3 regions of the Mesorhizobium sp. M0184 genome follow, and region 3 is predicted to be linked to each of the others. Evidence: predicted binding sites of a transcription regulator. Region 3 holds the regulator's gene; each other region holds the start of a gene.

Region 1 (10,103 bases), on a different contig from region 3:
TGCCATCGCCGCCGTAGGCGTAAAGAATGCGGCGCAACAGCTCGACCTCAGCCTTGGCAATCGACCCAGGGATAAGCCTGCCGCCGGTCATCAGCGGCCCCTTGCCGTGCACGACCGCATGAGCGACCTGCTCCAGCGCATAGCTGGAAAGCGTGCTCGGCGATGATTTGGCAACTTCCAGCACATGCACCAGCAGCTCGAGTTCGGTCTGGCTGTCGACCATGCCGTCGCGCGAAATCGTCCGGATCAGCCAGTCGGCATTGTCCTGCGAAACATAGCCCGCCGGCTTTTCCTGGTGGACGATGAAATCGGTGACGGCCTCGACGAAAAACTCAAGCCATTCTGCGCATTTGTCCCTCGCCGTTGCATCCAGCGCGAACAGCGCCTCGGCCTCGCCGCGCGTTACCACGCCGTCGCCGAACACTTCGCCGCGCAGCATGATCACGTCTTCCGCCGTGATCCGATTTTTCGAGGTCAGCCCGGCCACCGGCGCGCTCATGATCAATTCGCCCATTTTCTTCCCCGCCCGCCGCCGGTAATTGCCGGCCCTTATGCGGTATATCGGCAAGGTCTTGAGAAACCGGCAAGCGGCGTGGTTAGCGAAGGCTTGCCTGTAAAGAAGGCCCGCAGAAGACTTGGCAGTAAAAATGTCGCCGGCAGGTGACAAGGTGTCGTCCACGGGCTATGGATGACGAGTCGAGGGCTCCTGACCGAGTCCTACCTGTTTGCGGGAGAGAGCAGCGAGAGCTGCCGCCGAAGGGGAAATCGCCCGAAATCTCTCAGGCAAAAGAACCGTAGACGGGAAAGACACTCTGGAAAGTCGGGGCTGGCCCCCGCGCCGAAGGTGTAAGCGCTGCCGACAGAGTTACGGGGCGCGAGTCTCTCAGGCTTCAGACAGAGGGGCACGGACTGGTCGCCATTCGCGGCCGCTTGCGTGCGACTCTGGAGATGACATGACGGGCGACGACACCAAACACCTTCCCCTCGAAGATCTGCATATGGCAGCCGGTGCGCGCTTTGGCGCCTTCGCCGGCTGGTCGATGCCGCTGACCTATCCGGCCGGCGTGATGAAGGAGCACCTGCACAGCCGCGAGCGTGCCGGCCTGTTCGACATCTCGCACATGAAGCTGTTCGAAATCAGCGGCCTGGGGGCAGCAGCGCTTCTGAACCGCGCCTGCCCGTTCGATGCCGGCGCGCTTGAGATTTCCCAGTCCAAATACACGTTCTTCCTCAATGAGGCGGCCGGCATTCTGGACGATCTGATCGTCACCAGGCTCGGCGCCGAGCGCTTCATGATGGTCGCCAATGCCGGCAACGCCGCCGCCGACGAAAAGCATCTGCGCGCACTGGCCAAAAATTTCGATGCAGAGGGCGATTTCGATGTAAAAGTGGATGCGCTCGACCGCGTCTTCTTGGCCATACAGGGCCCCGAGGCGTGGGCTGCCCTTTCCCGCGCCGGCATCGAGACCGGTTCGCTGGTGTTCATGCACGGCATCGAACCGCGCGAGAAATGGTTCATGAGCCGGTCCGGCTATACCGGCGAAGACGGCTTCGAGATCGGCCTGCCGGAAGCGGATGCAAGAAACCTCGTCGCCAGGCTGCTCGAGGACGAGCGGGTGATGTGGGTCGGCCTTGCCGCCCGCGACAGCCTGCGGCTCGAAGCCGGACTGTGCCTGCACGGGCTGGACATCACGCCGGAGATCGATCCGGCCAGCGCCGGGCTGATGTGGGCCATCCCCAAGGAGGTTCGCGCCTCTGGCGCCTTCATCGGCGCCGATGCGCTGCGCGCCATCCTGGAGCGCGGTCCGGCGCAAAAACGCGTCGGCCTGAAGCCGGAAGGCCGCCAGCCGGTGCGCGCCGGTGCTGCCCTTTTCGATGCTGACGGCAACCCTGCCGGCCATGTCACCTCAGGCGGCTTCGGCCCCTCGGCCGGTCATCCGGTCGCCATGGGCTACGTCCAGACGCCGCTTGCCAAATCCGGCGCAAAACTGTTCGCCGATGTCCGCGGGACGAAAATCCCGGTCGACATCCACCCCTTGCCCTTCACGCCCCATCGCTACCGCAAAGGATGATTTCAATGGCAAAGACCTATTTCACCGAAGATCACGAATGGCTGCGCGTCGAGGGCGGCATCGCCACGGTCGGCATCACCGACTACGCACAGCAGCAGCTCGGCGACCTCGTCTTCGTCGAGCTGCCGGAATTGGGCAGAAAACTGGCCAAGGGCGACACCGCCGTGGTGGTCGAATCGGTCAAGGCCGCATCGGATGTCTACGCGCCGGTCGACGGCGAGATCACCGAGGCCAACACCTCGCTGTCATCGGATCCTTCACTCGTCAATTCGGCGGCAACCGGCGACGGCTGGTTGTGGAAGATGAAGCTGGCCAATGAGCGCCAACTCGACGGACTCCTCGATGAAGCCGCTTACAAAGCCCATATTGGTTGATAGCAGGACCAGGAAGATGACCGCAGCACCCTACCCCTTCTCGGCTCGCCATATTGGCCCGGGCCTCCATGACGTCAGAGCCATGCTGGCGACGATCGGCGTTCCTTCGGTCGAGACCCTGATCAGCCAGGCAGTGCCGAAGTCGATCCGGCTCGACCGGCCGCTGGCCCTGCCCGCGCCTGCAAGCGAAGCGGAAGCGCTGACCGAGCTCGCGGCGAAGATGGCAAAGAACACGGTGCTGAAGAGCTTCATCGGTGCCGGCTATCATGGCGTCCATGTGCCGCCGGTGATCCAGCGCAACCTGTTCGAGAATCCGGCCTGGTATACCGCTTACACGCCTTACCAAGCCGAGATCAGCCAGGGCCGGCTGGAAATGCTGTTCAACTTCCAGACGCTGGTGACGGAACTGACCGGCCTGCCGGTGGCATCGGCCTCGCTGCTCGACGAGGCGACGGCGGTGGCCGAAGCTGTCGGCATCGCGCTGCGCCATCATCGCGACAAGCGCACCAAGGTGGCACTGGCCGGCACGCCGCACCCGCAGACGCTGGACGTCGTGCGCACCCGTGCCGAGCCGCTCGGCATCGAGGTGGACGGCGAGGTGGTCGACGACAACACCGCCGCCCTGCTGGTCTCCTGGCCCGATACGTTCGGCGTCTACGGCGACCACAAGGCAGCGATCGACAGGGCCCGTGCTGCCGGCGCGCTGGTCGTCTTCATCGCCGACCCGCTTGGCCTGACGCTGACCGATGCGCCGGCCAAGCTTGGCGCCGACATCGCCGTCGGCCCGATGCAACGTTTTGGCGTGCCGATGGGCTTTGGCGGGCCGCACGCCGCCTATTGCGCCGTCTCCGACAGGCTGACGCGGCTGATGCCCGGCCGGCTCGTTGGCCAGTCGACGGATAGCAAGGGCCGTCCTGGTTATCGCCTCGCTTTGCAGACACGCGAACAGCATATCCGCCGCGACAAGGCGACCTCCAACATCTGCACCGCACAGGCGCTGCTCGCCAATATGGCGACGGCCTATGCGATCTGGCATGGCCCTGCCGGGCTGCAGGCGATTGCCGGCCGCATCCACACGCTGGCCAACCGCCTGGCTGCCGGCCTCAAGGCAGCGGGCGTTTCGGTGGTCGGCCACAGCCATTTCGACACGGTGACCGTGAAAGTGAAGGGCAGAGCCGGCGCGATTGCCGCCGCCGCAGAAAAGACCGGCCGGCTGCTGCGCGTCATCGACGCCGACCATGTCGCCATCAGCTTCGACGAGACCTCCACCGAAGCCGATCTGGAGGCAATCGCAGCGCTTTTCGGCGCCAAGGCCGGCGTTGCCGCCGGCAGTTCCATGCCAGGAAAAACGCGCGGCAAGGAGTTCCTGACCCAGCCCGTCTTCCGCGAAAACCACTCGGAAACCGACATGATGCGCTTCCTGCGCCGGCTGGCCGACAAGGACCTGGCGCTCGACCGCGCCATGATCCCGCTCGGCTCCTGCACCATGAAGCTCAACGCCGCCGCCGAAATGATGCCGGTGAGCTGGCCTGATGTCGCCAACCTGCATCCCTTCGCCCCGGCAAACCATTCGACAGGCTATCGCGCCATGATCGACGAGCTGGAAGGCTGGCTGGCGGAGATCACCGGCTTCGACGCGGTGACCCTGCAGCCCAATGCCGGCAGCCAGGGCGAATATGCCGGGCTGCTCGCCATTCGCGGCTATCATCTGTCGCGCGGCGAAGGCCATCGCACCGTCTGCCTGATCCCGTCCTCGGCGCATGGCACCAATCCGGCAAGCGCGGCCATGGCCGGCATGAGCGTCGTCGTCGTGCGCTGCACCGAGGACGGCAATATCGATACGGCCGACCTGCAGGCCAAGGCGGCCGAGCATGCGCACAACCTTGCGGCGCTGATGTTCACCTATCCTTCGACGCATGGCGTCTTCGAAGAAGGCGCGCGCGACCTTTGTGCCCTCGTCCACAGCCATGGCGGCCAGGTCTATTTCGACGGCGCCAACCTCAACGCGCTGGTCGGCCTCGCCCGTCCCGGCGATATCGGCGCCGATGTCTGCCACATGAACCTGCACAAGACCTTCTGCATCCCGCATGGCGGCGGCGGCCCCGGTGTCGGCCCGATCGGCGTCAAGGCGCATCTGAAGCCATATCTGCCCGGCCACGTCACCGAAGGCTCGGCCCATGCCGTGGCGGCGGCACCGTTCGGCAGTGCCTCCATCCTGCCGATCACCTGGATGTATATTCGTATGATGGGCGCTTCCGGCCTGAAGCAGGCGACCGAGACGGCGATCATCTCCGCCAACTATGTGGCGACGCGGCTCGGCGAGCATTTCCCCCTGCTTTACAAAGGGCGCAACGGACGCGTTGCGCATGAATGCATCCTCGACACCCGCGTGTTCAAGGACAGCGCCGGCATCAGCGTCGACGATATCGCCAAGCGGCTGATCGACTATGGCTTCCACGCGCCGACCATGTCGTTCCCGGTGGCCGGCACGCTGATGGTCGAGCCGACCGAGTCCGAGCCCAAGCGCGAGCTGGATCGTTTCTGCGAGGCGATGATCGCCATAGCCGGCGAGGCAGCCAAGGTGGCGAAGGGCGAATGGCCGTTAGCCGACAATCCTCTAGTCAATGCGCCGCACACCGCCGCCGAGGCGTTGGCCGGCCAGTGGACCCATCCCTATTCGCGCCTGGAGGCGGCCTATCCAGCCGGCGATGCCGACACGGCGGCAAAATACTGGCCGCCCGTGTCGCGCATCGACAATGTCGCCGGCGACCGCAACCTCGTCTGCTCGTGCCCGCCGCTGTCGGAATATCTGGGGGCGGCGGAATAGATCATGATCCCGAAAAGTGGAATCCGGTTTTCGGACAAGATCATGGTCTAACAAGAAGATAGAAACCTCAATCAGGCAGAACGCAAGGCCGGCCCGTCGGCCTTGCTCGCCCGATCCCGAAGGACGACGCGATTTCGCCCGGCGCGCTTTGCCGCATAGAGTGCTGCGTCGGCTTCGGCCACCACATCGTCGAGACCGGTGCCGTTTGTTCCACCAAAGCCGATGCCGCCGCTGACTGTGCTTCGCAACGGACCGAGTTGGGTGGCCACGACTTCCGTGCCGAAGGCAACGCTGATCTTGCTCGCAATGTCATAGGCCTTCTCTTCCGTCATCCGCGACATGACGAGCACGAATTCCTCGCCGCCCAACCGGAAGGCGTCGACGCCGGTCCGGGCGTATTTCCTGATGACGGCGGCAAAGCGGCGCAGGACCTGGTCGCCGACCGGGTGACCAAATACGTCGTTCGTCCTCTTGAAATGGTCAAGGTCGAACATGGCGACGGACATGAACGGACCGAAGACCCGCTCGCCGTAGAGTGCCGTCAACGCCCGCCGATTCATCAGCCCGGTCAATGGATCGGTCATCGTCTCGGCCTTCAATTCGATCTGCGCCTGCAAATGGTGCAGGGAGAGCGTCAATGCGCCGAGCCCGGTCATGCAGGCGACGGCCACGACGGAATTCACCCGCTCGGCCCAATTGTCGGGCGCAACACCCAGCACCCATTGGCCCTTGACCAGCAGGACCGCGCCGCAAAGTCCGAACGACAGGGCACAGACGCCGCTCAGGAACGAGACGACCAGCAATATCCGGCGATCGTGACCACCCTCAATCCAGAACATCGCTCCGATGAGCGAGAGCAGCGCCGTTACCGTTGCGTAGGTGACAATAAAGCCGACACCATCAAATCCGAGATACGTCGCGCCTGTGCAAACAGCCATCGCAACCAAGGTCGGCAAGATGGCGCGCCTGTAGTCGCCTATGCCGAGATATTGCATGGCCGACAGGCAGATAATCAGGAAACCGAGGCTGAGAAGCGCAAGCACGATCTGGCAAAGCCAGGCGCTTGGATCCCTGGTGTAATGCCAGAACAACACGACATGTGCGACCAGCACGAGAATGCCGCAGGCCACCGTCAGCACAAAGCGTGCCTGTGGCGCGGTGAACCAGATCGCAAACATGGTGATGCTAAGGCACGTGCCCGACAGCGCCGCCGCGAGCAGGAGCGAACTGTAATCCAACATGCTTAAGCGACAGCCTCTTGAGGGTTCCGCTGCATTCTAGGTCAGCGACAGTCCGCAAATACCGTTTTTTCAGCCAATCTTGCGGCGTAACCTTCGGACAGGGTTTACAAAGCGTCGATGCTCCAGGCTTCGACCCCATTTCCGCCGCTTGGTTGTCGAATGGTTTTGCAGTAAGAGGCCCTATCCTCGAACGTAACAGGAACCTCCGTCGCCTGCCCGCAAAAAGCGTGGCAGTATCGGGTGGTGATTCGCAGCATCGGAATCCAGGACCGGCATGGACGACAATAACGATCTTTTCGCCAAATTGGACAAGCAGCCGCAACCGGCTCGCGCCGCCGCGCGCCCGGCCGACCCGCTGGTGCAGGCGGCGAAGCGGCCGGCGCCCCGCGACGCCAGCGAGAGCTACAGTGCCGCCGATATCGAAGTGCTGGAGGGGCTGGAGCCGGTGCGCCGCCGCCCGGGCATGTACATTGGCGGCACCGACGACAAGGCGATGCACCATCTGTTCGCCGAGGTCATCGACAATTCGATGGACGAGGCGGTCGCCGGCCATGCGACCTTCATCGATGTCGAGCTTTCCGCCGACGGATACCTGTCCGTAACCGACAACGGCCGCGGCATTCCGGTCGATCCGCACCCGAAATTCAAGAAGCCGGCGCTCGAACTCATCATGACGACGCTGCATTCAGGCGGCAAGTTCGACAGCAAGGTTTACGAGACGTCCGGCGGCCTGCACGGTGTGGGCGTTTCCGTGGTCAACGCGCTGTCCGACCATCTCGAGGTCGAGGTCGCGATTGGGCGCAAGCTCTATCGCCAGCGCTTCTCGCGAGGCGTTCCGGTGACCGGCCTGGAGCAGCTCGGCGAGGTGCACAACCGCCGCGGCACGAAGATCCGCTTCCATCCAGACGAGCAGATTTTCGGCAAGGGTGCTGCTTTCGAGCCGGCGCGGCTCTACCGCATGGCGCGGTCAAAGGCCTATCTGTTCGGCGGTGTCGAAATCCGCTGGACCTGCGATCCGTCGCTGATCAAGGAAAAGGACACGACGCCGGCCAAGGCAGAATTCCATTTTCCGGGCGGCCTCAAGGACTATCTGAAAGCCTCGCTCGGCGACGAATTCCAGGTGACCCGTGAAATGTTTGCCGGCAAGAGCGAGAAGCAGGGCGGCCACGGTTCGCTCGAATGGGCGGTGACCTGGTTCGGCGGCGACGGTTTTATCAATTCCTATTGCAACACCATTCCGACCGCCGAAGGCGGCACGCATGAGGCAGGCTTCCGCAACGTCCTGACGCGCGGCTTGCGCGCTTATGCCGACCTGGTCGGCAACAAGCGCGCTTCGATCGTCACTTCCGAGGATGTGATGATCTCGGCGGCGGGCATGCTGTCGGTGTTCATCCGCGAACCGGAATTCGTCGGCCAGACCAAGGACAGGCTGGCGACGATCGAGGCGATCCGCATCGTCGAAAGCGCTATCCGCGACCCGTTCGACCACTGGCTGGCCGACAATCCGCAGGAAGCTTCGAAACTGCTCGAATGGGTGATCGCGCGCGCCGACGAGCGGGTGCGCCGCCGCCAGGAAAAGGAAGTGTCGCGCAAGAGTGCGGTGCGCAAGCTGCGCCTGCCCGGCAAGCTCGCCGACTGCACGCAGAATGCCGCCGCCGGTGCCGAGCTGTTCATCGTCGAGGGCGATTCGGCCGGCGGTTCGGCAAAGCAGGCGCGCGACCGCGCCAGCCAGGCGGTGCTGCCCCTGCGCGGCAAGATCCTCAACGTCGCCAGCGCCGGCAACGACAAGCTTGCCGCCAACCAGCAGATATCCGACCTCATCCAGGCGCTTGGCTGCGGCACGCGCTCGAGATATCGCGACGAGGACCTGCGTTACGACCGGGTCATCATCATGACCGATGCCGACGTCGACGGTGCCCATATCGCCTCGCTGCTGATCACCTTTTTCTACCAGGAGATGCCGAGCCTGGTCCGCGGCGGCCATCTCTATCTGGCGGTGCCGCCGCTTTATTCGATCCGGCAAGGCGGCAAGGTCGCCTATGCCCGCAACGATGCGCACAAGGACGAACTCCTGCGCACCGAATTCACCGGGCGCGGCAAGGTCGAAATCGGCCGCTTCAAGGGGCTGGGCGAAATGATGGCCGCCCAGCTCAAGGAAACCACCATGGACCCGAAAAAGCGCACGCTGCTGCGGGTCGACGTTATCGATGCCGAGGCGGCGACCAAGGATGCGGTCGACGCATTGATGGGGACCAAGCCCGAGGCCCGTTTCCGGTTCATCCAGGAACGCGCGGAATTCGCCGAGACGGAAGTGCTGGATATCTGAGCTCCCGCCGCTAGCTTGGCCTTCTGAGCTGGAGACGCGCACTTGACCTGGGCGCGGCTGAAGGACGATATCGGCACGCGGATCGCTGGCCTGACGCGGCCGACGCGCTCGGACTGGATCTTTGCCCTGCGCACCGTTTCGGCCGGCCTCATCGCGATTTTGGCCGCCTATGCGCTGAAGCTCGACCACCCGCAATGGGCGATGATGACGGTGTTCATCGTCGCACAGCCGGTCGCCGGCATGGTGCTGGCGAAGGGGTTTTATCGTCTCCTCGGCACGCTTGCCGGCGCGCTGGCGGCGATCGGCATTACCACTGTTTTCGATGCCAACCCGTGGTTGCTGGTTGCAGTTCTTGCCGTCTGGATCGGCATCTGCTCGCTGGTCTCGTCGCTGCTACGCAATCCGGAAGCCTATGGCGCGGCGCTTGCCGGCTACACCGCGATGATCATCGGCCTGCCGGCTTTCGGCCAGCCGCACCTCGTCATCGATCTCGCCGTGGCGCGCTGCGCGGAAATCGTGCTTGGTATCGTCTGCGCTGCGCTGACCAGCCGGCTGATCCTGCCGAAACTGGCCGCCGACGCCATCATCTCAAGACTGAAACGCAGCATTCTCGACCTGGCGGCCTATGCGGACGGCGCTTTTTCCGGCGGCGATGCGGAAAGGCTTGCCGGGCTGCACCGCAAGCTGATCGGCGATGTCCAGACGCTCGGCGAGATGCGCACCTACGCAAGGCTGGAGGGGCCGAGCCTCGCCACCCGCGCCTATCCGGTCCGGCGTACCATCGGTCAGCTTCTGTCGGCCCTGTCAGCGGCGCGTGCGCTGCATGCCCATGCCGCGCCGAAGAATGCAGCCCTCATCCCCGTTCGCGCCGAGTTGCAGGCCGTTGTCGGCGAACTGGTAGCCAAGCCGGGCGCGCTGGACGATACGGCGCCCTGGGTGGCGCGGCTCGACGCAATCGCCGGCAAGGCGCGACAGATGCCTGACATCGCGGCCGGGCAAGACATTGACTGGGCTGGCACTGTCACCCGCCTAACCATTGCCGCCGACTTCGCCGAGGCAATGCAGCAAGTGCTGCGCGGCCTGGATGCACTCCGCTCTCCCCCGTCTCGTGCCAGTCGCGAACGGCGGCAGCCAGCGCTGGTGGTGCACCGCGATTACCGTGCGGCATCGCGCAATGCCGTGCGCGCAGCAATCGCCACGCTCCTGGTCGCCGGCTTCTGGCTGGCGACGAAATGGTCGGACGCGACCGGCACGGTCATTCTG
Region 2 (10,103 bases), on a different contig from region 3:
GCTTCCTGAAGCTGTTCGTGCCGAAAGGCGTGCCCATTGTGATGATGTTGCTTGTCGTTCCGATCGAAGTGATTTCCTTCGTCTCGCGCCCGGTCAGCCTCTCGGTTCGTCTCTTCGCCAATATGTTGGCCGGCCACATCACGCTGAAGGTGTTTTCGGGATTCGTCGTCAGCCTCAGCGCTCTCGGCACGCTTGGCATTGCGGGTTCGGTCCTGCCGCTGGCGATGGCCGTGGCTTTGACGGCTCTGGAGTTGCTCGTGGCGCTTTTGCAGGCCTACGTCTTCGCCGTGCTGACCTGCATGTATCTTAACGACGCCCTGCACCCTTCGCACTGATTTAGAGTTTCCGGCATTGCCGCCGGATGGAATCGCAACGGAATTTTAGATCCAAAGGAGTTGAATAAATGGACGCAGAAGCAGCAAAGTACATCGGCGCCGGCATCGCATGCCTCGGCATGGGCGGCGCGGGCATTGGCCTCGGCAACATCTTCGGCAGCTATCTGGCGGGCGCGCTGCGCAACCCGTCGGCCGCCGACGGCCAGTTCGGCCGCCTGATCTTCGGCTTCGCCGTGACCGAGGCGCTGGGTATTTTCTCGCTTCTCATCGCGCTTCTCGCCCTGTTCGGCTGAATGCTTGTTCGGCTGAACATTGGCAAGAATTGAACAGGCCGGCCGCGATCCTGCGGCGGGCCTGAATTTCGGGGATAGCCCATGTTCGTGACATCTGCCTTTGCGCAAGAGTCCGCGCCCGCCGTCGAAGGCGGCAGCGCTGGGACCGGCGTGCCCGCCGAGGCGCACGGCACGTTTCCGCCATTCAATCCGGCGACGTACCCGTCACAGCTACTGTGGCTGGCAATCACCTTCGGGCTGTTTTATCTCTTCTTGAAACGGGTGGTGATGCCGCGCGTTGGCGGCATCATCGACGTGCGCAACGACCGCATCACGCAGGATCTCGATCATGCTGCCCGGCTGAAAGGCGAGGCCGATGCCGCCGTTGCCGCTTATGAGCAGGAATTGGCGGAAGCCAAGGGCAAGGCCAATGCGATCGGCCAGCAGGCCAACGATGCGGCCAAGGCGGAAGCCGAAGCTGCCCGCAAGACGATCGAGGCAGCGCTTGACCAGAAGCTTGGCGAGGCCGAGGCGCGCATATCTTCCATCAAGGCCAATGCCATGAAGGAAGTCGGCACGATCGCCGAGGACACCGCTTCGGCCATCGTCGAGGCGCTTGTCGGCGGCAAGGCCAGCAAGGCCGAAATCGCGGCCGCGGTCAAATCCGTGGCCGGGTGAGGAGCGCATCATGGACGCCACATCTCTCGCGACGCTTTGGGCAACGGTTGCCCTCGTAATCTTCCTCGGCATCGCCATCTACATCAAGGTGCCGGGCATGATCGCCAAGGCGCTCGATGCGCGTGCCGACAAGATCAGCAGCGAGCTCGAGGAAGCGCGCCGGTTGCGCGAGGAGGCCCAGCAGCTGCTTGGCCAATACCAGCGCAAGCGCAAGGAAGCCGAGCAGGAGGCCGCGGCCATCGTCGCCGCCGCCAAGCGTGAAGCCGACATGCTTGCCGCCGAGGCGCACAAGAAGACCGAGGACTATGTCGCCCGGCGTACCGCCTTGGCCGAGCAGAAGATCGGCCAGGCGGAGCGCGAAGCAATCGGCGAAGTGCGCGCCAGCGCCGTCGATATCGCGGTGGAAGCCGCGCGCGCGCTGCTGGCCGGCAAGATCGACGCCAAGGCCGGCGCCGACCTGTTCAACGCCTCCCTGCAGGATTTGAAGTCGAAGCTGAACTGAACGGCTACATCGACAAGTCATCGAAAGCCGCCTGGGAAACCTGGCGGCTTTTTCTGTGGGCGAAAGCGGCTGAGCGCGTAATCTCCCCCCTCGAGGGGGAGATGGCCGGCAGGCCAGAGGGGGTCGCCGCGCGTGAAGCGCCAGCCTTCTCTTTCGTCCCGCATGGCGTCGCGCCAGGACGTACCGACCCCCTCTGTCGCCTTTGGCGACATCTCCCCCTCGAGGGGGGAGATCACACCTAGCCGAATCGCTCAATCCAAACCCGAGAAACCCTCTTCCTCCAGCACCTCGGTGCCGCCGAACCGGAACGGCGCGAAGGAGGCGCGGTGCAGCCGCGCCACCGGCCCGTGCAGATCGATCGCCGTGCGATGGCGCACAGTGGCGTAGCCCATATGCAGTTCGAAGCCGTAACGCGCATGATGGCTGCCGCAGCCGCACATCATGCGGTCGCGGATCACCTTGGCGACGATCGAGGCTGCGGCGATCGACTGCGAGCGCTGGTCGCCCTTGATCAGTGCTTTGCCCTCGCAGGGCAGGCCGGGCGGCACGTCGCGGCCGTCGGCCAGCGCCAGCTTCGGCCGGATTGACAGGCCGGCCACGGCACGGCGCATCGCCTCCAGGCTGGCCTTGAGGATGTTGGAGGCATCGATGCCTTCGGCACTGACCGATGCCATCGATACGGCGAGTGCGGAGCCGAGGATTTTCAGGAACAGCGCCTCACGCTGCAAATGCGTCAGCCGCTTGGAATCGTCGAGGCCGTCGGGGATGTTGGCGGGATCGAGCACCACCGCTGCCGCCACCACCGGCCCGGCGAGCGGGCCGCGGCCGGCCTCGTCCATCCCCGCCACCGGCCACAGGCCTTCGGCCATCGCCCTCGTCTCGAACGAGAAGTCGGGTTTCTCGACGATTTCGAAGAGAAGCGGAGAATCGGAACGCGGGCGAGCCATGGTGCGGCGAGGTTCGCATCGGCTCCGATTCTCCGCAAGTCCCCTCCGGGTCGGGCGGGGCACCGGACCAGGAGGGGGCTACCGTCTGCAAGCCCGGGGACAGGACAGGCCGGACGGGATTTTTCGCCTGCTGCGGCCGCTTCAAGCGGCTGGCGCGAGACGCTTTGTCACAGCAGCATCAGCTGCTCGGTTGCCTTGGCAGCGGGGACGAACTGGTCGGTCCTCAGCGAGCGCCGCTCGGCATTGAGGCCGAGCCGTTTGGCGGCGATCTCGAAGCGCCGGCCAATCTGCCAGGCATACGGGCCGGAGCCTTTCATGCGCTTGCCCCATTCCGAATCGTAGTCCTTGCCGTCGCGCATCGACCGGATCAGCGACATGACGTGGCGATAGCGGTCGGGATAGTGGCGCAGCAGCCAGTCCTTGAAGATTGGCGCGACCTCCAGCGGCAGGCGCAGCAGCACATAGCCGGCCTCGCGTGCGCCCGCTGCCTGTGCCGAATCGAGGATGCGCTCCATTTCCGGGTCGGTCAGTCCGGGGATGATCGGCGCGACCATCACCGAGGCCGGAATGCCGGCGTCCGAAAGCTGCCTGATCGCCTCCAGCCGCTTGGTCGGCGTCGACGCGCGTGGCTCCATGGTGCGCGCCAGCATGCGGTCGAGCGTCGTCACCGACAATGCCACCTTGGCCAGCCCGCGTTCGGCCATGCGTGACAGAATGTCGATATCGCGTGTCACCAGCGCCGATTTGGTGACGATGCCGACCGGATGGCCGCGCGCCTCCAGCACTTCGAGGATCTCGCGCATGATCCGGTATTGCTTCTCGATCGGCTGATAAGGATCGGTGTTGGTGCCGATGGCGATGGTGCGCGGCTGGTAATTATCCCTGGACAATTCCTTGTCGAGCAGCCGGGCCGCATCCGGCTTGGCAAACAGCTTTGATTCGAAATCCAGCCCCGGCGACAGGCCCATGAAGCTGTGCGTCGGCCGCGCGAAACAATAGACGCAGCCATGTTCGCAGCCACGATAGGGGTTGATCGAGCGGTCGAAGGAGATGTCGGGCGATTCGTTGCGGGTGATGATGGTGCGCGGCTTCTCGACCTGTACCTCGGTCTTGAACGGCGGCAGCTCCTCCAGCGAATTCCAGCCGTCGTCGAACACATGCCGGCTGACCGGCTCGAAACGGCCTGACGGATTGATGCCCGCCGACCTGCCGCGATTGCGGTCGGGACGGACGCGCATGCCGCTCTGCTCGATCATCGCATTCGCCATCTCGGCCCTGCCAGCGCCGAAGGCTGCAATATCGGCACGCACGATCTGTTCCATCTTGGCCCTTTCCCAGGGACTGTCCGCCCGCTGTCGAATCGCTCTGCTCATGAATGTATTCCTATCGCATTGATGAGAACAAAGCAAGAACTTTCTCGCGGCGCGCCGCAAAAACTGGCGCTGCCCACCGCTTTCCGCTATTCGGCTAAACATGCTCAGCGTCCTGATCGAAACCCTGAATGACGAGGAGGGCCTTGCCCGCACGCTCGCCTCGCTGATCGGCGGCGCGGTCGAAGGCGTGGTGCGCGACGTTCTCGTCTGCGACACCGGCTCGACCGATCAGACGCACCGCGTCGCCGAACATGCCGGGTGCCACTATGTCAGCGGCGGCATCGCCGCCGGCATCAGGCAGGCCAAGGGCGACTGGCTGCTTTTGCTGGAACCGGGCGCGCGGCTGGGAGAGGGCTGGATCGACGAGGTCGTCGCCCATACCGCCAGGCAAACCATGGCGGCGCGGTTCTCGCGGGCACGCGGCAGCCGCGCGCCGTTCCTGTCGCGCGTCTTTGCCGGAAATCGCGCTCTCGCCGAAGGCTTGGTGATCAGCAAGCGTCAGGCCGCCGCGCTGTCGAAGAATGCCCGCAGCGCCGAAGCGATCGCCCGCGGCCTGGCGACCAGGAGGCTCCACGCCGAGATCTGGGTCGCGCCGCGGAAGTGACGGCTTACCGTGCCGGTTCAGGGAACCCCGCCCAAACAAATTTTCTGGCGGGTCGTCGTTTATTGTGCATTGCACAAAATCTGGCCGGGGGTTACCATTCCCAGCGATATGGGCGAATAGGGTTTGGGGTGTGCCGGAGCGGCGACGACTAACGTCGATGCTGTTCCCTCGACATTTTGAGGACCCCGATGACCCTTTCAAGCCCTGACAAGTCCGGCGCTGCAAGCCTCGAGGCGATCGCACGAAACGGCGGCACGCTGCGCCGCATCGCCGCCCGCATCCCGACCTATCTTTCCGACCTTCGCGAGAATCCGGCATGGCTGCCGATGTTCATGCTGGCCCGCACCATGCCGGCGCGGCGGCTGCACTGGCGCGGTGCAAAGCCCGTTCGGCCGGCGCGCAACGTCGGTGAAACGATGTTCGCCGGCGTCGATCGCGATGCCGTCGTCGGCGCGCTGCGCACCGAGGGGCTCTATTCGGGCCTGATGCTGCCGGCCGCCATCCATGAGGAGATCGCCCGCTTCGCCGAGCGCACGCCATGCTTCGGCAATTTCGACCGCCGGCTGGAATTCCTGCCCGAAAAACACGCCGATGCCGAAAAGCATTTCGGCCGTCCGCTGCTCAGCGGCCATTATTTCGAGCGGGTCCTCGACTGCAGCGCTGCGGTCGCCGTGCAGCGCGATCCGCTGCTTCTCGATATCGCAGCGCACTATCTCGGCAGTCAGGCCAAGCTGATCACCACCCGCGTCTGGTGGAGCTTTCCGACCGGTGGCGTCTCGGACGCCGACAAGAACATGGCCTCGCTCGGCAAATACCATTTCGACCTCGACGACTGGCGCATGCTGAAGTTTTTCTTCTACCTGGTGCCGGTCGACAACGACACCGGGCCGCATGTCTATGTCCGCGGCTCCCACAACCGCCGCATCCTGAAGCACCAGCTGACGCTGCTGGTCGGCCATTCGGCGGAAGAGGTGCTGGGCGTCTACGGCGAGCAGAGCCCGGTCACGCTGACCGGGCAGGCCGGCCTCGGCTTTGTCGAGGATCCGTTCGGCTTCCATATGGGGACCGTGCCGACGCGCACACCGCGGCTGATGATGGAAGTCGGCTTCGGCGTGTCGCCGCCGTCGCGCCGGCGTTTTCACGGCGAGCCGGTCATTCGCTAAACCGAGGTCGCTTGGCTGATACCTCGGTTCGTCTCAGCCGCGCCGCAAATGCTCGTCCAGCCGCGGCATGATCTCGACGAAGTTGCAGGGCATGTGCCGATAGTCGAGCTGCGGCTTCAAGATGCCGTCCCAGGCGTCCTTGCAGGCGCCGGGCGAGCCCGGCAGCACGAAAACGAAGGTGGCGTTGACGACGCCGCCGGTTGCCCGGCTCTGGATCGTCGAAGTGCCGATCTTGTCGTAGGAGATGCGGTGGAACACTTCGGAAAAGCCGTCCATGCGCTTTTCGAAGATCGGCTCCAGCGCTTCCGGCGTCACATCGCGGCCGGTGAAGCCGGTGCCGCCGGTGGTGATGACGACATCAATCGCTTCGTCCTTCGACCAGCCCAGGACCTTGTCGCGAATCTTATCGCGGTCGTCGGTGACGATGTCGCGGGCGGCCAGGACATGGCCGGCCTCGGCAATGCGGTCGGCCAGCGTCTGCCCGGATTTGTCGTCGGCGAGGCTGCGCGTATCGGAAACGGTCAGTACCGCGATGCGCACGGGAACGAAGGGGCGGCTCTCGTCAATCCTGGCCATGGGCATCAACCTCCGATGTCACGCTTCGCGTCGCGGCGACAAACCAGTCGGGATGGCGGCCGCGGATATCGACGGCCGCGCGCTTGGCCACATTGCCGGTCTCGAACAGCCCGAAGCAGGTGGCGCCGGAACCGGACATCCTGGCAAAACCGGCTCCGGCCTTGTTGAGCACGGAAAGCGCCTTGCCGATGGCGGGCTGGATTGCGCGCGCCGCAGGCTCGAGATCGTTGCGGGTGATCTCCAGCCAGTTGCGGATGCTGTGGAAGTCGAGGCTGCGCGGCAGCGGCGGCAGTCCCGCATTGTCGCGGCGGCCAAGCGCCTCGAACACGTCGGCCGTCGAGACGGCAGTGCCGGGATTGACGAGCACCAGACCCAGCGCCGGGAAACCCGGCACGAGCGTCAGCTCGTCGCCGATGCCGCGGGCTATCAGCGGCTTGGCTGCGAGGCACATCGGCACGTCGGCGCCGAGTGACAGGCCGATCCGCGCCAGTTCGGCATCGCCGACATCAAGTCCCCAGGTCTGGACCAGGGCGCGCAGCACAGCCGCCGCATCGCTCGACCCGCCGCCGACACCGGACGCGACCGGCAGGTTCTTTTCGAGCCTGATCGCGACAGCCGGTGCGTGCTGGAGACCGGCCTCGCGCCGCAGTGCATCGCGCGCTCTCACCACCAGATTATTGTCGTCGACCGGCACCGCGGAGGCGTATTTGCCAGACACGGAAAACCCATCGCTGTCGGCAAGTTCCGTCTCGATGCGGTCGCCGAAGCGCGTGAACACAGCCAGGCTTTCGATCGTGTGATAACCGTCGGCGCGCTGGCCGGTGACGTGCAGCGCGAGATTTATCTTGGCGTGCGCATGCGATGCCCGGATGCTGGCCTCGGCGTTCACTGGCTCGGCCGCGAGGGGGACGACGGTCAATCCTTGGCCAGACGGTATTCGCCGGTCTTGGGATCCTTGACCAGCGTTCCCATCGTACCGTTGGCGGCCTGCTTTTCGGTACGCCGCACCTTGGCGGTCACACGCTCGGCTTCCCTGACGAAGGAGCGGTAGCCGAAATAGGCGGCAATGCCGACGACGGCGAAGAAAATGATCTGCGGCATGTCAAACTCCTCCCTCGCAAGGCCGGCAAGGCGGCCGGTCGGGTCGGTTGATGATTTATGCTAGACGCTTTCACCAGCTTTTCAAAGCCCGAAGCGCGCCCACAGCGCGCGCTCTTCCGCCGCATCGATGACGCCGCTTGCCGCGGCGGCGGCGATATCGGGCGCCGAAAAGCTCGAGCCGAACAGGCCGAAGCGGCCGAACAGGCCGCGCGGCGCGGTGATCAGCTTGAGCTGGGTCTTCGGCCCGAATCGGCTCTTCAGCACGCTGCGCATGTCGCCGAGCGCATCGACCAGCCCGAGCTCCAGCCCCTTTTTGGCCGTCCAGAACAGGCCAGTGAACAGGTCGGGATCGTCCTTGAGCTTGTTGCCGCGCCTGTCCTTGACGAGGTCGATGAAGGTCTCGTGGACCTCGAGCTGCAGCGCCTTCAGGCGCTCGACGTCTTCCTTCTTTTCCGGCTTGAACGGGTCGAGCACCGCCTTGTTCTGGCCGGCGGTGTGGACGCGGCGCTCGACGCCGATCTTCTTCAACAGCTCCGGAAAGCCGAACGAGGCCGAGACCACGCCGATCGAGCCGACGATGGAGGACGGGTCGGCAAAGATCTCGTCGCCGGCGACCGCGATCATGTAGCCGCCCGATGCCGCCACGTCCTCGACGAAAACCAGGACTTTCTTGTTCTTCTCGCTCGCCAGGTCGCGGATGCGCCTGAAGATCAGCCGCGACTGCACCGGCGAACCGCCTGGCGAATTGATCGAGATGGCGACCGCCGGCGCGTCGAAGGAAAACAGCTTTTCGAGAAGGCCGGCGGTGGAAGCGAGCGACAGGCTCGGCCGGAACTGGCCGCCGCCGGGCATGATCGTGCCGTGCAGCCGGATGACCGGAATGGTGACGACGGTGGAGCGCCAGGATTTCGGCAGCAGGCGGTTGAAAAGGCGTTTCACGAGGGGGCGGTCTCCGGTCGATTTGCTTGAGGCATGTAGGAATTCGCCGGCCAACGGCAATGCCGTCACCCCGGCAATCAGAATGGATCAGTCTCCGAACAGCGACGCCAGCCCGTTATTGATCAGCTCCGCCCGCTCCGAAGGGCCATTGCCTGAATAGGCATGCAGCATCAGCGGTGGCTGGATCGACAGTTTGCCGCGTGCGCCGAGTGCTGCCCGGACAACGATGCGGATCGCCGCCGCTTCGGGGCGAGGGTGGACGGCCAGCATCTCGGCATCGCCGAAGCGGCCGGCGATGGCATCGAGGATGGCGCCGAGCTGTTCCGGCCGGGCGATGACGGCCAGCCCGCCGCCCGGTCTGACCACCGCGGCCGCGCTGCGGATCCAGCTGTCGAACAGCCCATCCTCCGAGACATGCGCGGCCTTTCTCAGCGGATCGGGCGTCGCGCGATCCTCGGCGGCATTGAACGGCGGGTTCATGATGACGAAATCGAAGCTGTTGTCCTCGAGGCCGGCGGCCGTTCGCGCCCGGCCCGACAGCGCGACATCGGCGACGAGCACCGAAGCGCGGTTGCTGAGATGCGCATTGCCGGGATGGGCAAGCGTGGTGGTGGCGAAGGCCGCCATTTCCGGGGAACGCTCGACAAGCACGGCCGCGGCACCGGGGCAGCGCGACAGGACCGCCAGGCCGGCGGCACCGGCACCCGCGCCAAAGTCGGCAAGCCGCCCGGCGAACGAGGACGGCACGGCAGCCGCCAGCATCATCGCATCCATGCCGGCGCGGTGGCCTGCCTTTCTCGGCTGCACCAGCCAGAAGCGACCGCGATGAAAGGCATCGACCGTATGAGCCGGCATGTCCGGGACAAGGGCAGCGGGCGACGCGGACATTATTTTTGGCGGATCTCGTTGGCGATGCCGGCATCCGTCAGGATGCGCCGCGCCGCATCGGCCTTGTCGGCGTCCACCATGACACGGCGGGGCAGGATGCCGATCGAGCCGTCGAGGACGCTCATATTCTGGTCGGCGACGAAACAGCCGATGCCGGCATCGCGCATCAGCGATTCGACAAACGAAATGATGACGGCGTCGTTGGTGCGGATGAGCTCTATCATCGGGTGAAACTCGCAGTTTGCGGCGTTGATGTAAACGTAGGCGTGATCATGTACCAGAGCCGGCGCGCCAATTCGCCTCTTGCCGCGCCGGTGGGTGACACCCTAGAGTCTGTCCAGGGACCATGTTGCCGTCGTGCATATCGAGGTTGGGAGTTTTGCCGTGGGTGTCGTTCTCAACATTGAAAACGGGAAGCGCGAAGCCGCCTCGATAAAGGACCTCATCGACCTGACCGCGGCCGACATGGGGCGCGTCAACAAATTGATCCTGTCGAAGGCCGGCTCCGATGTCGAGATGATTCCGGAGATAGCCAACCATCTGATCTCGTCGGGCGGCAAACGGCTGCGGCCGATGCTGACGCTCGCCGCCGCCCAGATGTTCGGCTATTCCGGCGACGGCCATGTCAAGCTCGCCACATCGGTCGAATTCATGCATACCGCGACACTTCTCCACGACGACGTCGTCGACGAAAGCGGCATGCGGCGCGGCAAGAAGACGGCGCG
Region 3 (10,103 bases):
AAGCAGTTGCGCCCTGCGTCTGTCGTCGAGGCGCGCGGCGATTGACGGGCCGCCTTCAAGATAGGGCAGAGTGGCGATGAAGATGTCGAGCAGCGCCGCGTCGTTCATCCGGCGCATATGCACGCCGTTAAGCGCCTCGAGCTTGGCGAAGTCGAAACGGGCGGCGCCCTTGTTGACGTCGCCAATGTCGAACCATGCAATCATGTCGGCGATCGACATGATCTCATCGTCGCCGTGGCTCCAGCCAAGCCTCGCCAGATAGTTGAGCAGCGCCTCCGGCAGGTAGCCCATGGCGCGATAGGCTTCGACGCCAAGCGCACCGTGCCGCTTCGACAGCTTGGCGCCGTCGGCACCGTGGATCAGCGGGATATGCGACATCGACGGCACCTCCCAGCCCATGGCCTGATAGATTACGGTCTGGCGTGCGGCGTTGGTCAAATGATCGTCGCCGCGGATGATGTGGGTGATGCCCATGTCGTGATCGTCGACGACGACGGCATGCATGTAGGTGGGATTGCCGTCCGAGCGCAGAATAATGAAATCGTCGAGATCCTTGTTGGGAAAGCGCACGTCGCCCTGGACGCGGTCATGCACCACCGTCTCGCCGTCTGTCGGCGCCTTGATGCGGATCGCCCCCTTGGCGCCGGGCGGCGCCTCCGACGGGTCGCGGTCGCGCCAGCGTCCATCATAGCGGGGAGGCAGCCCCTTGGCGCGTGCGCTCTCGCGCATTGCCTCTAGTTCGGCAGGCGTCGCATAACAATAATAGGCCTTGCCCATACGAACGAGCTCCTCGGCCACCTCGCGATGGCGCGGCGCACGCTCGAATTGCGACACCGGCTCGCCGTCCCATGTCAGGCCAAGCCAGGAAAGCCCGTCGAGAATGGCCGCGCTTGCCGCATCGGTGGAGCGCTCGCGGTCGGTGTCCTCGATGCGCAGCAGCATCGTGCCGCCTGTGTGCTTGGCATACAGCCAGTTGAACAGCGCCGTGCGCGCGCCGCCAATGTGCAGATAGCCGGTGGGCGAGGGGGCAAAACGGGTGACGACCTTATCGGGCATGGAACTCTCAGGCGGGCGAAGGAAGTGGGTTTGCGGACTTTCGCGCGTTGCGCGTTCATGTAGCATAGGAGGTCGAGGGCGCAAGGGGCAGACCCGATGGCTGTGCGAGGCCGTGGTGCGGGCGAGGGCGAGGACGTTGGCAGCGGCGTCAGCGAACGCTTGCTGTTTGCCGCTCCCCCGCCTGTCCTGCCGGCACCGGCATTGCTACCCGCTCCGCGCTTCGATGCTCCGTCGCTGCCGGCCAGCGACCCAGCAACGGTTCTCGTGCCCGCGGGCGAGCCCATCGTACGCCTGCCCAGGCGTTTCCGCCTCCCGTCACCGTCCCGTATCCGCAACAGCGTAACCTCGGCAGCCGGCCTGGAACTCGACCGCGGCATCGCCTTCCTGCTGGTGCCGGTGTTCCTCGCATGCGGGGTGGTCGTATATTTCGGGCTGTCGGTGGAGCCGGCCTTTCCACAGCCGATCGCAATCGCGCTCCTCGCGGCCCTTTGTGCCGTCGTCTCGCGGTCATGGCCCAGGACGCGCCTGTGCTTCATGGTGGCACTGCTCTGCGCGCTTGGCGTACTTGCCGCCAAGTTCGAGACATGGCGTGTCGGAACGCATATGCTCGGTTCCGAAATCTCGACGCGGCTGACGGGTCGCGTCGTATCGTACGAGCCCATGGCGAGCGGCCGCATCAGGCTGACAATCGATGTGATCTCAACCGCCAGGCCGACACTGCGCTACATGCCGGAACGGGTCCGCGTTTCGGCGATGAAGATACCGGCTGAGCTGACCGCCGGTTCCGAGATCACCGGCTATGTGCGGCTGCTGCCGCCGACCGGCCCGGTGCGGCCCGACAGCTATGATTTCTCCTTCGACAGCTATTTCGCCGGTATCGGCGGCAGCGGCTTTTTTCTCGGCAATCCGAAAGTCGTGTCGTCGGGCAGCATGCCGCTTGCCGCGCAGCTTTCTTCCGCGATCGAAGACGCGCGCGAATCCATCGCCGACCATATCCGCAGCCGCATCGGCGGTGCCGAGGGCGAGATTGCTGCTGCGTTGATCGTCGGCGTGCGCGCCGGCATTCCCGAGGAGATCAACGAAGCGATGCGGCGCACCGGCATCTACCACATCATCTCCATCTCGGGGCTGCATATGGCGTTGGTCGCCGGCACCATCATGGCGCTGCTGCGGGGTGCCTTTGCGCTGTTTCCCGATTTCTCATCGCGACGGCCGGTCAAGAAATATGCCGCGGCCGCCGCGCTTCTTTCGATTGCGGCCTACCTCGTCTTTTCCGGCATTGTCGTGGCGGCCGAACGCAGCTTCATCATGCTGGCGGTGATGCTTATCGCCGTGCTGTTCGACCGGGCCGCGCTCACCATGCGCAACCTGGCGATCTCGGCCATCGCGGTCATCCTGGTGTCGCCGCACGAGGTGGTCGGTCCGAGTTTCCAGATGTCCTTCGCCGCGACGGCGGCCCTTGTCGGCGCCTATGCAGGCTGGTCCGATTACCGCGCCGGCAGGGCCACCACGCCGCCGCCGCGGCTGTCGCCGCAACGCTTTGCCACTCGAAAGGTCCTGCTGGGCATGTGCGGTCTGGCGATGACCTCGATCATTGCAGGGAGCGCCACAGCGCTTTTCGCCATATGGCATTTCCAGCGCGTGGCGCCGCTCAGCCTGTTCGCCAATCTGGCCATCATGCCCATCGTCTCACTGGTCGTCATGCCCTTCGCCGTTCTCAGCGCGCTGGCGATGCCGTTCGGTGCGGATGGCCCTTTCCTCTATGTCATGGGCAAGGGGCTGACGGCGATGATCGCCCTGTCCGGGTGGATCTCGGAGCGCTCGCCGATCGATGCGGTCGGGCTGATTTCGCTGAGATCCGTCCTTCTGGTGACGATCGCCCTCGTCATTGCCAGCATGGCGACGACCTGGTTGCGGCTGGCGGCACTTCCTTTTGCGCTCGCCGGCTTGCTGACGACAACGCAGACACGCATACCCGACGTATTGGTCTCGGAGGACGCACGGCTGGTCGCGCTGCCGATCGGCAGCGGTGAACTCGCGGTCAACCGGGCACGCCCGAATGAGTTCACCATCGACAACTGGAAACGCGCGCTCACATCCGAGGCTATCGTCGCGCCGGAAACACCTGGAAAGAACGACCCGCAATTCGACATTGCCGATCCGGCCGACCTACCGCCGGGCATGCCGTTCATTTGCACGGATGGCCTCTGCCTTGCCAGGCATCCATCCGGCGCGATCATCGCGCAAGCCAAGGACCGCGATACTGCGCGGCCAGCCTGCGCCTTTGCCAGCTTGATCGTCATCGACGACGCCACCGCCCATAACCCCTGCTACTACGACCGGCTGGTCCTCGTCGTCACCAAACGGCAACTGGCGCACGCGGGAAGTGCCGCCGTCTACTTCGATCCACAAGCGGCAACGCGCGCCGAAATCCGTTTCGCGGTCGAAAAATCATACCGGCCCTGGCACGTGCAGCGGAAATTTTCACGCGCGGCACGAGGCCTGCCGCCATACCGCAGGGCCGACAACCCCAAAGCCGGCGCCAAGGGCGGAGCTCAGTAGCGGCGGATCAGTCCGACGAGCTTGCCTTGCACCTTGACCCTGTCTGGTCCGAAGATGCGCGTCTCGTAGGCCGGATTGGCGGCTTCCAGGGCGATCGAGGCGCCCTTGCGGCGGAACCGCTTCAGCGTCGCTTCCTCCTCGTCGACCAGTGCCACCACGATCTCACCGGGGCTCGCCGTATCGGCATTGCGGATGATCACCGTGTCGCCGTCGAAAATGCCGGCCTCGATCATCGAATCGCCTTTGACCTCGAGCGCATAATGCTCGCCGCCCATGATCATATCCGGCGGCACCGAAATCGAATGCGTCTGGTGCTGGATGGCGTCGATCGGCACACCGGCGGCGATGCGGCCCATCACCGGGATCGAAACGGCGGCGACGACATCGTCGTCATTTCCGGCTGCGGGCACGCGCGACGATGTCGGCTTGCCTTGCCGAGGACCGCCTTGCCCAAGACTGCCCTGGATGACACTCGGCGAGAACTTGCGTGCCGCATTGAGGCCGGGGGCGATCGAGTCAGGCAGGCGCAGCACCTCCAGCGCACGGGCCCGGTTGGGCAAACGGCGAATGAAGCCGCGCTCCTCCAGCGCCGTAATCAGCCGGTGGATTCCGGATTTGGAAGCCAGGTCGAGCGCTTCCTTCATCTCGTCGAAGGAAGGCGGGATACCGCTTTCCTTCAACCTTTCGTGGATGAACATAAGCAGTTCGTGTTGTTTGCGTGTCAGCATAGCGACCCCCAACAGAATCAGAAAAACAAACCCAGAACAAACACTATCTGTTCCAGTTGTGTTCCGCAACTGTTTAAAGTTTAATGAATGCGTTAAGGCTTGGGAAACAAACCACGCCCCTACCGGAATGCCGCATTTTCACCGTCGCGAGCGTCATCCCCTTGATTCTGCTTTCGTTTGCGCCTTCTGGCTTCCCAGAAGGCAGCACTGGCATCGGCCGTCAGTCGGCAAAGGGCACGGAATTGAACCCGTATCGACTGCGCGGTTCGGTCAATGCACCGTGAACGAAACGAACTCAAAACGCCAACCTCGGGTTAACTCCTGGTTTCCAGTCGCCTGGTCAGGCTGCTTCTCGCCGGTGGAGCCTTGCTGCGCGCAACCAGGTGATGGAAGAACAGTCGATGCGTGTCCGGCGTTGCGTTGAACTTTTGGGGGGAGCAGGCAAATCATGACAGGAATTCCCGATCTCGCCGCCATAAAGGCGATGGATGCCGCAGATCCGCTGCGCGCGATGCGCGACCGCTTCGTGTTGCCGCAAGGAGTGATCTATCTCGACGGCAATTCGCTAGGAGCTGCTTCACGTGCCGCTTTCGATGAACTGCACAAGGCCGCGACCGAAGAATGGTCGCATGATCTCATCCGCGCATGGAACACGGCCGGCTGGTTCAACATGCCGCTTGAACTTGGCGACCAGCTCGGGCGCCTGATCGGTGCCGCGGCCGGCCAGACGGTGGTCTGCGACACGACATCGGTCAACATCTACAAGCTGCTGCACGCCGCCATGGCCATGCGACCGGAGCGGCAGGTCATCGTCGCCGAGGGCGATAGTTTTCCGACGGACCTGTACATGGCTGAGGGTGTGGTTTCGACGCGAAAAGATACGCTGCTGCGCCTCTCGGGGGTCGACGCGCCGACCATCGAAGAGCTGATCGACGAACGCACCGCCGTGGTGCTGGTCAACCACGTCAACTACAAGTCGGGCGAACTGCGCGACATGCCGGCGCTGACGCGCAGGGCTCAGGAAGCCGGGGCGATGATCGTCTGGGATCTCTGCCACACCGCCGGCGCGATGTCAGTCGAGCTCGACAAGGCAAACGCCGATTTTGCCGTTGGCTGCACCTACAAATATCTGAATGGCGGCCCGGGCGCGCCTGCCTTCATCTATGCGGCTGAGCGGCATCTTTCCGACATCCAGCAGCCGCTCACCGGCTGGTGGGGCCATGCACGGCCCTTCGCCTTCGAGCCAGGCTATGCGGCCGGCACCGGCATCCGCCGGTTTCTGTGCGGCACCCAGCCGGTCCTGTCGATGCGCACGCTGAAGGGCGCGCTCGACATCTGGAACGATGTCGACATGACGGCGGTGCGCAAGAAGAGCATCGCGCTGGCGGATCTGTTCATCGAGCTTGTCGAGGCAAAGTGCGGCACTTACGGGCTCACGCTCGAAAGCACGCGCGATGGGGAAAAACGCGGCAGCCAGATTTCATTCATGCATGAGCATGGCTACCAGGTCATGCGCGCGCTGATCGAACGTGGCGTGATCGGCGATTTTCGCGCGCCATCGACCATGCGCTTCGGCTTCACCCCGCTCTATGTCAGCTATGCCGATGTCTGGCAGGCCGTCAAAGTGCTTGAGGATATCCTCCGCACCGGTGCGTGGAAGGATGCGCGCTTCGCAATCAAAGCAGCTGTCACTTGAGATTGATGCGAGAGCTGGAATCGTGAGGCTGGCGACGACGCGCCGCGCGATGCTCACGGCTACGTTGCAAGGCCATATTGCCAGGGAGGGCGCAGGGTGTTCGAACGTCACATTGCCGATTGGGACAACGCCTATGCCAACGGCGCCAACATAGCCGGCAGCGATCGCTGGCCGGCGGCCTGGACCGAGCCCGCGCGGGTTTTCCGCGACGTGCTTTCGACCGAGGGCAGGGCGCGGCTCGACATGGCCTATGGCGACAACCCACGCAACCGGCTCGATCTTTTCCTGCCGGCCATCAAGCCCAAGGGACTCGTGGTGTTCGTTCATGGCGGCTACTGGATGGAATTCGACAAGAATTTCTGGTCGCATCTTGCCGCTGGCCCTGTTGATCGCGGCTATGCGGTGGCGATGCCGTCCTACACGCTCTGTCCGCAGATACGCATTGGCGGCATCGTCAAGGAAGTCGGCGCGGCGATCGGCAAGGCGGCGGCGATGGTCCCAGGGCCGCTGATGCTGACCGGACACTCGGCCGGCGGCCATCTTGTTAGCCGGATGGTTACGGCCACGACGCCGCTGGCGCCCGAAGTGGTCCGGCGCGTTCGTCACGTGGTGTCGATCTCGGGGGTGCATGATTTGCGCCCGATCATGCGCACCGGCATGAACGAGACGATCGCGATCGATGAGGCCGAGGCGCAGGCCGAAAGCCCGGTGCTGCTGCGCCCGATGGACAAGGCCCGCCTGACCTGCTGGGCCGGCGGCGGCGAGCGCGCCGAATTCCTGCGTCAGAGCGCGTTGCTGGCCAACATCTGGATCGGCCTGGGTACCGCGACCAGCTCGGTGGTCGAGCCTGACCGGCATCATTTCAACATCATCGACGGTTTGGCCGATCCAGACCATCCGCTGACCCGGACCTTGATCTCGGAGTGAGGCAGGTTCAGCGTAACATCAGCACGTCGCAGGGGGAGCCCGCCGCTGCGGCAGGTGAGAACGGCGCGCGAACGATCAGCCCGTTGGCATCGGCCAGCATTTTCAGCATCGAGGAGTCCTGGATGCCGAACGGCGTCGCCACGAGCGTACCGGCGTCATCTATGACAACAGCCCGCACATAATCTTGCCTGAGATCGTTGGCCGGCATGGCAGCACCGAGCCGTGCCCGACGTATATCCTGCTGAAAGGCGCGGCCGCCGAGCCGCGCCAGCAGCGGCTTCAGGAAGAGCTGAGTGCAGACCAGGCTTGCCACCGGATTGCCGGGCAGGCCGATGCAGCGAATGTCTCCCAGCCGCCCGAACATCAGTGGCTTGCCCGGCCGCATGGCGATCTTCCAGAAATCGAGCGTCATGCCTTGCCCGGTCAGCACGTCATGAACGAAGTCGTGGTCACCGACCGAGGCACCGCCCAGCGTGACGATGACGTTCGCGCCAGCCTTCACGGCTTTTTCAACCAGCGCAGCGATCGCCTCCCTGCGGTCCGGCGCGATGCCAAGGTCGAGCGCGCGCGCACCGACCGACTGTGCGGCAGCGGCGACACCATAGGCGTTGGAGGAGATGATCTGGTCGGGGCCAAGATCGCTGCCCGGCGGCAGCAATTCGTCGCCGGTGGCGATGATGGCGACCAGCGGCCGTTTGACCACGCGCACCTCGGGGTGATTGGCCGATGCCGCCAGCGACAAGGCCGCCGGGTCGAGCAGGCGGCCTTTGGGCAGCAGGACATCGCTCTTGGCGAAATCGAGCCCGAGGCGGCGGATGTTGCGCCCCTGCACCGTCGGTTCCGTCACTTCGACGCTGCCGCCACCGAGATCGCGGACGTTCTCCTGGATGACGATAGTGTCGGCGCCTTCGGGAAGCGGCGCGCCGGTAAAGATGCGCACGGCCTGCCGCTGCTGCACCGTTCCGGCAAAGCCGCGTCCGGCCGGCGCCATGCCGACCACCGAAAGCTTTGCCGGTACGGACGCGATATCGGCCGCCCGCACGGCATAGCCGTCCATGGCGGAGGCGTTGAACGGCGGCTGGGTGCGGAGCGCCACAACCGGCTCCGCCAGCACGCGGTCGGCGGCATCCAGCAGTGCGACGCGTTCGCCCGGCAGCGCTGCTGCGCCGTCCAGCAGGCGCTCGAGCGCCTCGGCAACTGGGACCAGCGCCATTATCGGCCTGCCTCGGTGGCCCCGTCTCCGGTGATCTTGTAGTCGCCGGATTTGCCGCCGGTCTTTTCAACCAGCCTGATGCCGGAGATGACCATGGCGCGGTCGACCGCCTTGGCCATGTCGTAGATGGTCAGGCAAGCGACCGAGACGGCACTCAGAGCCTCCATCTCAACGCCGGTCTTGCCGGTGACGCGGGTCAATGCTGTCACCTTCAGGCCGGGCAGCGCGGCGTCCGCCTCGATATCGACAGATATCCTGGTTAGCAGCAGCGGATGGCAAAGCGGGATCAGTTCATGCGTCTTCTTGGCCGCCATGATGCCGGCAATGCGCGCGGTGCCCAGCACGTCGCCCTTCTTGGCGTCGCCGGCGAGGATCATGTCCAGCGTCTCGGGCCGCATCGCGACAAAACCTTCTGCGACTGCCGTGCGCACCGTCTCAGCCTTGTCGCCGACATCGACCATGTTGGCTTCGCCCTGCGCGCCAAGATGGGTGAGGGTGGCCGCCATCCTCAAACTACCTCTGCCGGCGCCTTGCCCGTCAACAGCATGCGCGTTGCCGCGGCCACGTCCTGCTGGCGCATCAGGCTCTCGCCGACCAGGAAAGTCGCAATGCCGCTCTGCTCCAGCCGGCGGCAATCGTCGTGCGAAAAGATACCGCTCTCGCTGACCAGATGGCGGTCGGCCTGCACCATCGCTACCAGCCGCTCCGAGGTCTGTAGGCTGGTTTCGAAGGTCCGGAGATTGCGGTTGTTGATTCCGATCAGCCGCGACGACAGCTGCAGCGCGCGTTCCATTTCAGCCTCGTCATGCACTTCGACCAGCGCGTCCATGCCGAGCCCGAACGCTGTCGCTTCGAGTTCTCTTGCCAACGCGTCGTCGACGCTGGCCATGATGATCAGGATGGCATCGGCGCCCCATGCCCTGGCCTCGTAGACCTGATAGGGGTCGAACAGGAAATCCTTGCGCAATGCAGGCAGCTCGACGACAGCGCGCGCAGTGGTGAGGAATTCGGGCGCGCCTTGGAAGGAGGGTGCGTCGGTCAGCACCGAAAGGCAGGCGGCACCGCCCTTCGCATAGGCCCTGGCCAGCGTCGGCGGATCGAAATCGGCGCGGATCAGGCCTTTGGATGGGCTAGCCTTCTTGATTTCGGCAATCAGCGCGAACCTGCCGGATTTGCGCTTTGCTTCAAGGGCGGAAAGAAAGCCGCGCGGCGCGTCGGCATCCGTCGCCCGTGCCTTGATCTCGGCGAGCGGCACGCGCGCCTTGGCCGCCGTGATCTCGTCGCGCTTGTAAGCCTCGATCTTGCGCAGGATGTCGGACATGGTTTTAACCGTTCGAAATCTCGATCAGCCTGTCGAGCACTTTCAGCGAGCGGCCGCTGTCGATGGCCTGCGCCGCCGTTACCATGCCGTCGGCGAGGGTCGTCGCTTTGCCGGCCACCACCAGCCCGGCGCCGGCATTCATCAGCACCGTATCGCGAAAGGCGCCGGCTGCGCCGCCCAGCATGTCGCGCAGTGCCTGGGCGTTGTGGGCGGCGTCGCCGCCGCGCAACTCGTCCTTGCTGTGCCGCTTCAGTCCGACGGCTTCCGGGGTCAGCGTAAAGCTGCGGATCTCGCCGCCGGCCAGTTCGGCGACAAGTGTCTCGCCGGTGGTGGTGATCTCGTCATAGCCGTCGCCATGGACGATCCAGGCATGGTCGGCACCAAGTTCCTTCAACGTTTCTGCCACCGGCATGATCCATTCGGGCAGGAACACGCCGACCATCTGCCGTCTGACACTCGCCGGATTGGAAAGCGGGCCCAGCAGGTTGAAGATGGTGCGGGTTCCGAGCTCGACCCGGGTCGGGCCGACATGCTTCATCGCCGGGTGATGCGCCGGCGCGAACATGAAGCCAACGCCGGCCTCGTGGATGCAGCGGCCGA

Evidence for each region. The regulator LexA, encoded in region 3, represses DNA repair genes until DNA is damaged. The targets are predictions, from matches to a motif close to TGTTCNNNNTGTGTTCNG.
Region 1: parE (DNA topoisomerase IV subunit B) is a predicted target of LexA. The motif match lies at 6,701-6,718, and genes of this name have one in related genera.
Region 2: NKJ23_RS23860 (PA0069 family radical SAM protein) is a predicted target of LexA. The motif match lies at 4,131-4,148, and genes of this name have one in related genera.

The regions. Positions count from the first base shown of each region.
Region 1 is NZ_JAMYSZ010000005.1:256,976-267,078, reverse strand. Features, by position in the region: gene NKJ23_RS09570 (hypothetical protein) at 1-514, opposite strand, end outside; glycine riboswitch at 719-805, shown strand; gene gcvT (glycine cleavage system aminomethyltransferase GcvT) at 954-2,072, shown strand; gene gcvH (glycine cleavage system protein GcvH) at 2,078-2,446, shown strand; gene gcvP (aminomethyl-transferring glycine dehydrogenase) at 2,463-5,273, shown strand; gene NKJ23_RS09550 (GGDEF domain-containing protein) at 5,345-6,514, opposite strand; gene parE (DNA topoisomerase IV subunit B) at 6,789-8,840, shown strand; gene NKJ23_RS09540 (FUSC family protein) at 8,883-10,103, shown strand, end outside.
Region 2 is NZ_JAMYSZ010000022.1:96,844-106,946, forward strand. Features, by position in the region: gene NKJ23_RS23835 (F0F1 ATP synthase subunit A) at 1-335, shown strand, start outside; gene NKJ23_RS23840 (F0F1 ATP synthase subunit C) at 404-628, shown strand; gene NKJ23_RS23845 (F0F1 ATP synthase subunit B) at 710-1,285, shown strand; gene NKJ23_RS23850 (F0F1 ATP synthase subunit B) at 1,296-1,787, shown strand; gene rnhB (ribonuclease HII) at 2,039-2,734, opposite strand; gene NKJ23_RS23860 (PA0069 family radical SAM protein) at 2,902-4,056, opposite strand; gene NKJ23_RS23865 (glycosyltransferase) at 4,208-4,711, shown strand; gene NKJ23_RS23870 (phytanoyl-CoA dioxygenase family protein) at 4,900-5,874, shown strand; gene moaB (molybdenum cofactor biosynthesis protein B) at 5,908-6,450, opposite strand; gene NKJ23_RS23880 (4-(cytidine 5'-diphospho)-2-C-methyl-D-erythritol kinase) at 6,437-7,339, opposite strand; gene NKJ23_RS23885 (membrane protein) at 7,366-7,551, opposite strand; gene NKJ23_RS23890 (S49 family peptidase) at 7,633-8,490, opposite strand; gene NKJ23_RS23895 (tRNA1(Val) (adenine(37)-N6)-methyltransferase) at 8,578-9,378, opposite strand; gene NKJ23_RS23900 (putative signal transducing protein) at 9,378-9,602, opposite strand; gene NKJ23_RS23905 (polyprenyl synthetase family protein) at 9,763-10,103, shown strand, end outside.
Region 3 is NZ_JAMYSZ010000012.1:13,569-23,671, forward strand. Features, by position in the region: gene gltX (glutamate--tRNA ligase) at 1-1,056, opposite strand, end outside; gene NKJ23_RS16480 (ComEC/Rec2 family competence protein) at 1,153-3,618, shown strand; gene lexA (transcriptional repressor LexA) at 3,612-4,346, opposite strand; gene kynU (kynureninase) at 4,795-6,042, shown strand; gene NKJ23_RS16495 (hormone-sensitive lipase) at 6,139-6,969, shown strand; gene NKJ23_RS16500 (molybdopterin molybdotransferase MoeA) at 6,977-8,182, opposite strand; gene moaC (cyclic pyranopterin monophosphate synthase MoaC) at 8,182-8,688, opposite strand; gene trpC (indole-3-glycerol phosphate synthase TrpC) at 8,691-9,503, opposite strand; gene trpD (anthranilate phosphoribosyltransferase) at 9,508-10,103, opposite strand, start outside.